DNA from 2 places in the Bacillus sp. JK62 genome. Region 2 is predicted to be linked to the other one. Evidence: predicted binding sites of a transcription regulator. Region 2 holds the regulator's gene; the other holds the start of a gene.

Region 1 (4,963 bases), on a different contig from region 2:
CTGGCCGGAATGGCAGGCATTAATAACCGCCGTCTCAATCGGGTACAGGTTCAGCCATTTTCCGGTCAGAAAACCGACGGCCATCATCGTGACGACGATTGATAAAATGGTAATGATGTTGCTGATCGTAAACGCCGCAATCAGCTTGTCCCACGGTGTCATTGAAACGCCGATCGCAAATAAGAGCGGATAGGTCACGGCTGTCGAGAAAAAGCGCGAGACGCCGAAGGCTCCGTTTTCAATCGAAGCCGGCGCCAGCCTGAACAGCTTAATGAGAACGGCAAGGACGAGCATCACGACAGGAGCCGGAAGCTGAAAGAAATCATGCGCCAACATGCCAACCAAATAGAGGGAAACCGCTAAAATACCGCCTGAAGCGAAAAAGGACAAATCAAACGTTTTATCATCGGCCGGCTGTTCCAATGCGGGAGCGGAATGATCAGACTTATCAACCTTCCCGTTGCCCGTCCATTCCGGTTTGCGTTTCCCGATGACATTCAGCAAACCTGATAACATAATGGCGCACAGGCTGCCTAGCATGATGGACGGCAGCACAAGCGCAAAGGCGTCTCCCTGGGACATCGGCATAATATCGGAGTAGCCGATGGATAAAGGAATCGCGCCTTCACCGACACCCCCCGCCATAATCGGAACGACGATATAAAGCAGCGTGTGCTGAAAGCCGAGCCCGAGCAGCGTCCCGACGCATAAGCCGACGACGGCGGCCGCGATCGAGCCGGCGATCAGCGGAATAAAAATCTTAACGAAAGCTTTGACGAGCGTCTCTCTTTTCATCCCGAGAATACTGCCGACGACGATACCGGCAATAAATAGATAGAGAAAGTTGGAGCTTTCCGTGAATTCTGTTGTTGAAGTAATAATGTCTTTCGGAAGCAGGTGGTAGTAGACGACAGCGGATGGAATAAAGGTTGCGAGAATCGCAGGGCCGCCGATGGACCGCACGATCGGAATGGATTTTCCGATCTGGCCGAAGGTAAATCCGAAAAAACTCATGACGGCAATTGATGTCAGAATGTCGCTTTTTACATCACGGCTCATGACAAACACCGTAATAAGCAAGAAAAGCAGGATATAGATAGGAAGAGGAATAATGCCGATTCTTATATTCATTGCTCTGGCAAACCAGTTATCAGTCCGTTCCTGTTTTTGGATTGAATCCGTTTGCAATTTTGGTTGAAGTTCTCCCATGCTTGTTCCCCCAGTCGTTATGTAGTGAAAAAATATCCCCATTTAAAGTATACTAAAAAATTTAAATTGTTCATATATTATGAATTTACTAGAGGACATGCTTTCTTCACATTTTCTTTCTCAAAATGGCGATTTGGCGGGCTTTTTCACCGAGAAAAGCATTTTGTTCGCCACACGAATAAAAAAGAGGTACGATATCAAAGGGACAAATATCCTAGGTGCTGACATAAAATCTCTACAAATCCGACAATAATCAGTCACAATTTCAGCCTGATTTTAGGTATATTGATCTTTTTTTTTGGGCTGAATCGTTGTAAAGTAATGATATTGAATCATTTCTATGACAGCCGCTGTCCCCCAGGGTGTACAGGCTGATATTTCAATAGTTTTGACGAATTTGTGAAACGTTGAGCAAATATATCATTTTTTGTGAAATACCGAGCAATGATTCCACTATGTTTGTGAAATGTTGAGCAATTTACCAGATTGGAGGAAAAACATCATGAGTGAGTTGGTATTAGCCCGCATTCAATTTGCATCTACAACATTGTTTCACTTCTTGTTTGTGCCTATGTCTATCGGGCTTGTGTTTATGGTTGCTTTGATGGAGACGCTTTATGTTGTCAAAAAACAAGAGACCTATCTCAAAATGGCTAAATTTTGGGGGCATCTCTTTTTAATTAACTTTGCTGTCGGCGTCGTCACAGGAATTCTTCAGGAATTCCAGTTCGGATTGAACTGGTCTGATTATTCCCGTTTTGTCGGGGACGTATTTGGGGCTCCGCTTGCGATTGAAGCGCTTTTGGCATTTTTTATGGAGTCTATTTTTATCGGATTATGGATTTTCGGCTGGGACCGTTTATCTAAAAAAGTGCATTTGCTTTGCATTTGGCTTGTATCCTTCGGAACGATTATGTCATCTTTCTGGATTTTGACGGCAAACTCATTCATGCAGGAGCCGGTCGGCTTTACGATTAAAAACGGCCGCGCGGAAATGAATGACTTCGGAGCGCTTTTGACAAACCCTCAGCTTTGGGTTGAATTCCCTCACGTCATTTTCGGAGCGCTTGCGACGGGTGCTTTCTTTATCGCCGGTGTCAGCGCATTTAAATTATTGAAGAAAAAAGAAGTGCCTTTCTTCCATAAATCTTTCAAGCTTTCGATGATTGTCGGTCTGATCGCCGGTATCGGTGTTGCGTTCAGCGGACACATGCAGGCTGAACATTTAATGGAATCACAGCCGATGAAAATGGCCGCCAGTGAAGCGCTTTGGGATGACAGCGGTGATCCTGCCGCGTGGACGGCTTTTGCGAATATTGATACGAATAAAGAAAAAAACACATCAGAAATTTCAATTCCTTACGCACTGAGCTACTTGGCTTACCAGAAGTTCAGCGGCAGTGTGAAAGGGATGAAAACACTTCAAAAAGAATATGAAAAAACGTACGGAAAAGGCGACTATATCCCGCCTGTCAAAACGACGTTCTGGAGTTTCCGCATTATGGCGGGAGCGGGCGCGCTTATGATTTTTGCCGCGATTGCAGGCTTTATTCTGAACCGCCGCAAAAAGCTTCATACGAGCAAGTGGTATTTACGGGGCATGATCGCACTGATCGCATTCCCGTTCATTGCGAACTCTGCCGGTTGGATTATGACTGAAATCGGCCGCCAGCCGTGGACGGTTATGGGGCAAATGACAACCGCACAATCCGTTTCGCCTAACGTAACGACGGGATCTCTGCTGTTTTCAATTATCGGTTTCGGCGTCATGTACTTGATTTTAGGCGCGCTGCTTGTCTTCCTATTCGTTCGTGAAATTAAAAAAGGTGCGGACCATGATGATCACAAGGATGTTCCTGTATCAACGGATCCGTTCAGTCAGGAGGTCTACCATGGGGTCACTTCATGATCTTTGGTTTGTACTCGTTTCAGTTTTGTTTGTTGGATTTTTCTTTTTAGAAGGTTTTGATTTCGGTGTCGGCATTTCGACCCGATTTCTTGGCCATAATGAATTAGAACGCAGAGTGCTGATTAACACCATCGGCCCGTTCTGGGATGCGAATGAGGTATGGCTGCTGACAGGTACGGGAGCGATCTTCGCGGCATTCCCGAACTGGTATGCGACGATGCTGAGCGGATATTATATTCCGTTTATCATCATCCTTCTTGCTTTAATGGGCCGCGGGGTGGCGTTTGAATTCCGCGGAAAAGTGAATCATTTAAAATGGGTCAAAACATGGGACTGGGTGATTTTCTTCGGCAGCCTTATCCCGCCGTTTGTATTCGGCCTTATCTTCACAAGCTTGTTCCGCGGCATGCCGATTGACGGCCATATGAATATGCATGCGGGTTTCTCAGATATTGTGAACGTGTATTCCGTCCTTGGCGGAGCAGCCGTCACCCTTCTTTCATTCCTGCACGGTTTAATGTTTGTCACACTGCGCACGATCGGTGATTTACAAGAGCGTGCGAGAAAAATGGCAAAACGCGTAATCGGTGTTATCTTTCTTGTTGTACTTGCTTTCTTTGCGATGTCTGCATACGATACGGATATGTTTACACGCCGGGCAAACATCACGATTCCGGTATTCGTGCTGATTGTCATCTGCAACGTTCTTGCTGTTGTGTTCATGAGCAAGAAAAAAGACGGCTGGGCATTCGGTATGACCGGCGCGGGTCTTGCTTTGACAGTTGCGATGATTTTTATCTCTCTGTTCCCGCGCGTCATGGTCAGCTCGCTGAAAAGCGCGTATGACTTAACAGTAGCTAACGCGTCATCCGGTGATTATTCACTTAAAGTCATGACAATTGCCGCACTGACTCTGCTGCCGTTTGTCATCGGCAGTCAGATCTGGAGCTATTATGTCTTCCGGAAACGCGTCAGCCATAAGGAGCCTATGACTTATTAATGGGAAAAGACCTGTTTCTTTATAAAGGAATGAAGCGGATTCTTGCGATCATTACGGGATTAACGATTATACAAACGGCCGCCATCATCTTGCAGGCGGAATGGCTGAGCCAGGCGGTAACCGGATTATTTAACGGGAAGCGGATTGCTTCTCTTTATCCGGTTATCGGCTTTTTCCTGCTTGCGTTTTTGGTCCGGCATGCGGTAACAGCGGTCCGGCAGAAAATCGTATACCAATATGCCGCGCAAACCGGCGCAGACTTAAGAAAAAGATTTCTTGAGCAATTGTTCCGTCTCGGCCCCCGCTTTGCGAAAAAAGAGGGGACAGGCCGGATGGTGACGCTGGCGATGGAAGGCATCAGCCAGTTCCGCCGTTATTTAGAGCTGTTTCTGCCGAAAATGGTCAGCATGGCGATTGTGCCGGCGGCCGTTGTTATTTACGTGTTTTTTCAGGATAAAACATCGGCTTTGATTCTGATTCTTGCGCTTCCGATTTTGATTGTATTTATGATTCTGCTCGGACTTGTCGCACAGAAAAAAGCCGATCGCCAATGGAAGTCCTATCAGACGCTTTCCAATCATTTCGTGGATTCGCTCCGCGGACTGGAGACATTGCGGTTTTTAGGATTAAGCAGATCACACAGTAAAAACATCTTTCATGTCAGTGAGAGATACCGCAAGGCGACGATGAGCACGCTCCGGGTCGCGTTTTTATCATCATTCGCCCTGGATTTCTTTACGATGCTGTCGGTGGCGACAGTGGCGGTGTTTCTCGGCCTGCGGCTGATAGACGGACAAATTCTGCTCGGTCCGGCATTGACAGCGCTGATTCTCGCGCCTGAATAT
Region 2 (4,963 bases):
TCTTCTGCATGATCAGGTGACAGCTCCAGCACTCTTGTGGCGATCCTGTTAATAAAGTAGCGGTCATGCGATACAAATAACAGTGTTCCCGGGTAGTCGATCAGGGCGTTTTCCAGCACCTCTTTACTGTCCAGGTCAAGGTGGTTTGTCGGCTCATCAAGGATGAGAAAATTTGCTTTTTGAAGCATCAGCTTGGCAAGCGCGACTCTTGCTTTCTCACCGCCGCTTAACGAACGGACCGGTTTCAGGACATCGTCTCCGCTGAACAGAAAGTTGCCGAGGCATGTTCTGATCTCTTTTTCCGGCATGTCCGGATATTCATCCCACAGCTCGTCCAGCACGCGTTTGGACGAGGTCAGTTCAGCCTGCTCCTGATCGTAATAGCCGATTGTGACATTGGAACCGTACGTGATCGACCCGGATTCCGGACTGATTGTATTCATAATCGTTTTCAGCAAGGTTGATTTGCCGATTCCGTTCGGTCCGACGAGGGCGGCGCTTTCGCCTCTTGTAATGCCGAAGGTCAGGTTTTTCAAGAGCGGCGGCTGGCCGTCATAGCTGATGGAAACATCCTGTACGCGCAGGACGTCGTTTCCGCTCTGTTTTGTAATGTCAAAACGGAAGGCGGCGGATTTCTCATCCCCGAGCGGCTTTGCCATGACGTCCATCCGTTCAAGCTGTTTTCGTCTGCTTTGGGCTCTTTTCGTTGTAGAAGCTCTGGCCAGATTGCGGTCGACAAAATCTTGAAGCTTGGCGATTTCGTCCTGCTGTTTTTCATACAGCTTCAGGTCTTTCTCATACTGCTCAGCTTTTTGTTCTAAATAGGCGCTGTAGTTGCCGAGGTATTTTTTGCTTTCTGTCCGTGAGACCTCGTACACTTGGCTGACGACTTTATCAAGAAAGTATCTGTCGTGGGAAACGATCAGGATTGCGCCTGAATATCCCTGTAAATAATGCTCAAGCCATGTAAGCGTATCGATGTCGAGATGGTTCGTCGGTTCATCCAGAATAAGCAGATCAGGCTGGGTCAGCAGCAGTTTTCCGAGCGCAAGCCTTGTTTTCTGACCGCCGCTCAGGCTTTGCACTTTCACGGAATCGTCAAATTTTCCGAAGCCGAGGCCGTGAAGGATAGATCGGACGTCCGCTTCATATTGATAGCCGCCTTTATCCTTGAAATCCTGCTGAAGCCTGTCATAGGTTTTCATCAGCGTCTCAAGCTCCGCCGGGGCGGCCGTGGCCATCTTTTCTTCAATAGAGCGCATCTCTTTTTCCATTGCTTTCAGGAAATCAAAAACGCTCAGCAGTTCTTCTTTTATGGTAAGCTGGGATTCCAAGCCTGTGTGCTGGGCAAGATATCCCATCGTTAATTCTTTCGGTTTGATTAATTCACCCTTTTCATATGAAAGGTGACCTGCGATAATTTTAAGGAGAGTTGATTTGCCGGCTCCGTTTCTGCCTACTATGGCGATGCGATCCCGAGATCTGACTTCAAGCTTTATATTGTTTAAAATAGGATCAGCGCCAAAAGATTTGGATAGCTGATTAATTTGTAAGATCATCATATTATTTCACCTCTGTTATAATAAGTTAAGTGTAGCTTATCAACCTGCTGTCAGCAAACAATACATCAGAATTGGAACATTATAGGATAAGACATCAGGGAGAAAATAGTGTATGATCAGAAGTAAGGAGAGTTTAAATATGAATGGATTTTCTCATTTTAATGAAGAAGGCCGTGCCCGCATGGTGGATATAAGCGATAAATCTTCAACAGTCCGTACTGCCGCTGCGATATCCAGCGTACACATGAAACATGACGTGTACAGCAGAATCAAAAACCGCGAGATCGGAAAAGGAGACGTGCTGGCTGTCGCACAGGTGGCAGGAATTATGGCCGCAAAGCAGACGTCAGCGATTATCCCGATGTGCCACCCGCTTTCTTTAAGCAGCGTCGACATTTCATTCGGCTGGGAGGAAAAGGATTCCGAAGCCGTTCTTCATATACAGGCAAGCGTAAAAACGAAAGGGAGTACAGGTGTGGAAATGGAAGCGCTAACTTCCGCTTCAGTCTGCGCTTTGACCGTGTATGACATGTGCAAGGCGCTGGATAAAGGAATGGTCATCGGCCCGACCTGCCTCATGGAAAAAACAGGAGGCAAAAACGGTGATTTTAAAAGAGATGCATCTGAGTATAAAGTGGAGGACCAATCATGAACAAGGATCAATCAAAAATTCCACAGGCGACGGCAAAACGGCTGCCGCTTTATTATCGCTTTTTAAAGAATTTACACGCGTCAGGAAAGCAGCGCGTTTCATCGGCTGAACTGAGCGATGCGGTAAAAGTCGATTCGGCCACGATCCGCCGGGATTTTTCCTATTTCGGGGCGCTCGGCAAAAAAGGATACGGCTATAATGTGGATTACCTGCTGTCATTTTTCAGAAAAACACTGGATCAGGATGAAACGACGAACGTCATTTTGATCGGTGTCGGGAATTTGGGGACGGCGTTTCTTCACTATAATTTCACAAAAAATAATAACACAAAAATATCTATGGCTTTTGATGTGAATCAGAGTAAAATAGGAACTGAGGTAGGCGGTGTGCCTGTCTTTGATCTTAATGATTTAGAGCTTCACATAAAGGATGAACCCGTGGCGATTCTTACCGTTCCGGCGGTTGCCGCCCAGTCAATCACCGACCGGCTCGTGTCGCTCGGAATCAAGGGAATCCTTAACTTTACGCCGGCCCGTTTGAATGTGCCGGATCACATTCGAATTCATCATATAGATTTAGCAGTAGAGCTTCAATCATTGGTTTATTTCTTAAAGCATTATTCTGTTTTGGAAGAAATTGAATAGCGAAAGGAGGAGCTGCACATGATCGGTCCTGGAAGCCTGGCGGTTATCGGTGTGGTGGCGGTGATTATTTTCGGTCCGAAGAAGCTTCCCGAATTAGGAAAAGCGGCGGGGGACACGCTTCGTGAATTTAAGAACGCTACTAAGGGATTAGCCGGTGAAGAAGAGGAAAAAAAGAAAGAAGAACAGTAAGATAGGATGACGCGTATGAGAGTGAATCAAATGACGCTTGTGGAGCATATTGCCGAACTTCGGAAACGATTGCTGATTGTGGCGTTATCCTTTACGGTTTTCTTTATTGCCGGCTTTTTTCTGGCAAAACCTATCATTGTGTATCTTCAAAAAGCCGATGAAGTAAAAGAGCTCACCCTTAATGCTTTTAACCTGACGGATCCGCTGTTTATCTTTTTGCAGTTCGCGTTTATCATCGGCATCATTTTGACTTCGCCGATTATTCTCTATCAGATTTGGGCGTTTGTCAGTCCGGGTCTGTATGAGAAGGAGCGCAAAGTAACACTCAGCTATATTCCGATTTCGATCGTGCTGTTTGTCGGCGGTGTGTCGTTTTCTTATTATATTTTATTTCCGCTGGTCGTTGATTTTATGAAGCGGGTCTCGAATGACCTGGATGTCAACCAGGTGATCGGGATCACCGAATACTTTCATTTTCTGCTGCAGCTGACGATTCCGTTCGGGCTGCTGTTTCAGATGCCGGTGCTGATCATGTTTTTAACGAGACTCGGTGTTATCACGCCGATGTTTTTATCGAAGATCAGGAAGTACGCATATTTTGTGCTGCTCGTGATCGCCGCGATGATTGCGCCGCCTGAGCTGCTGTCTCACTTGATGATTACCATTCCGCTTTGCATTTTATACGAGATCAGTATCCTGATTTCAAAAGCGGCGTATCGGAAAAGGCAGACCGGCAGTGAATCTGACCAGGACGTATCAGCATAAAAAAAGCCATTTCTCAATGATGAGAAATGGCTTTTCTTTTATTATTTTTGATTTTTCTTCACTTTAAATGAGAAGGCGAACATTTTAAACGAGATGCTGATATTATAAGCGGCGAAAACCATCAGCAGTATGGAATAAAAAGACCACATGCTTCCCGGAGAGCTTGCGGCCAAATACGTAAAGATACAGCCGACTGCGAAATAAATCAAGCCCCAAGTCATTGGGTTCCTCATACAAACAATCCTCCAATAATTAATTGCATTTGCTCACTATGCTGTTCAATATATTTTTGGGCGGGGCCGAGCTGCATGACCACGACAATGGTATTCATCATGACATGGGCGAATATCGGCACAATAATCCGTTTCGTCTGCACATACAAGAACGCAAAGGTAAAGCCCATGGCCGTATACAGCAGCAGGTGCGTGAGGTCTTGATGCACAATGCCGAAAATGACGGAACTGATCAGTCCGGCGATAAAGAAATTCGTTTTTTCATATAATACACCGAAGATGATCTTCCGGAAAATGATTTCTTCAAGAATCGGCCCGACGATAGAAGAAACGATAATCATGAGCGGCATGGCTTTAATAATGTTAAGAATGGCTTTCGTGTTTTCGGAACCGCTGCCCACATGAAAGACATACTGCTCAATCATCCCGGCGATTCCCTGAGAAAATAAAGCGAGCCATATTCCCGCGACCGCCCAGAGAACGGACATGCCGGCGGATGCTTTCTTCCCGTTTCTTAATGTCTGTTTCGGCGCGGTTCTCAAAATCAAGAGAACGATAATCAGGCAGATAAAAAAGCTTACGACGGAATAAATCCCCTGAGCCATGGTGAGATTCGCATTCGTAGGGTGCCCGCCCGCATAGCCGAATTTGTACATTAAAGGAATGCCGATCAATGCGGAAAGCTGCATGATAACATATGTCAAAATGATATACCAATACTGTTTTCTCAAATGATATGTACTCCTTTATCCTATAAAATCAACTTATTTGTTCTTATTGTAACACAAGTGAACTTGACGTGAAAAAAGGAGAAAATCAGTGCGAGAGAGAATCATGTAAGCGTGAAAATTTTTTATTCTTATGACTTGAAATTGGAAGTGAGATTCTTTATTATAATAACTGTGTTAGCACTCTTTA

Evidence for each region. Region 2 encodes Rex, which represses fermentation and respiration genes when NADH is low (regulators of the CRP and FNR family bind a similar motif). Its sites were predicted from a motif close to TTGTGAAATATTTCACAA; they were not measured.
Region 1: the regulator Rex is predicted to act here: its motif matches at 1,669-1,686, upstream of ACWJJ4_RS01175 (cytochrome ubiquinol oxidase subunit I).

The regions. Positions count from the first base shown of each region.
Region 1 is NZ_JBSJQA010000001.1:229,198-234,160, forward strand. Features, by position in the region: gene ACWJJ4_RS01170 (2-hydroxycarboxylate transporter family protein) at 1-1,209, opposite strand, end outside; gene ACWJJ4_RS01175 (cytochrome ubiquinol oxidase subunit I) at 1,712-3,118, shown strand; gene cydB (cytochrome d ubiquinol oxidase subunit II) at 3,102-4,118, shown strand; gene cydD (thiol reductant ABC exporter subunit CydD) at 4,118-4,963, shown strand, end outside.
Region 2 is NZ_JBSJQA010000009.1:7,774-12,736, forward strand. Features, by position in the region: gene ACWJJ4_RS18350 (ABC-F family ATP-binding cassette domain-containing protein) at 1-1,562, opposite strand, end outside; gene moaC (cyclic pyranopterin monophosphate synthase MoaC) at 1,702-2,214, shown strand; gene ACWJJ4_RS18360 (redox-sensing transcriptional repressor Rex) at 2,211-2,858, shown strand; gene ACWJJ4_RS18365 (twin-arginine translocase TatA/TatE family subunit) at 2,877-3,047, shown strand; gene tatC (twin-arginine translocase subunit TatC) at 3,054-3,812, shown strand; gene ACWJJ4_RS18375 (YdiK family protein) at 3,854-4,045, opposite strand; gene ACWJJ4_RS18380 (CPBP family intramembrane glutamic endopeptidase) at 4,042-4,776, opposite strand.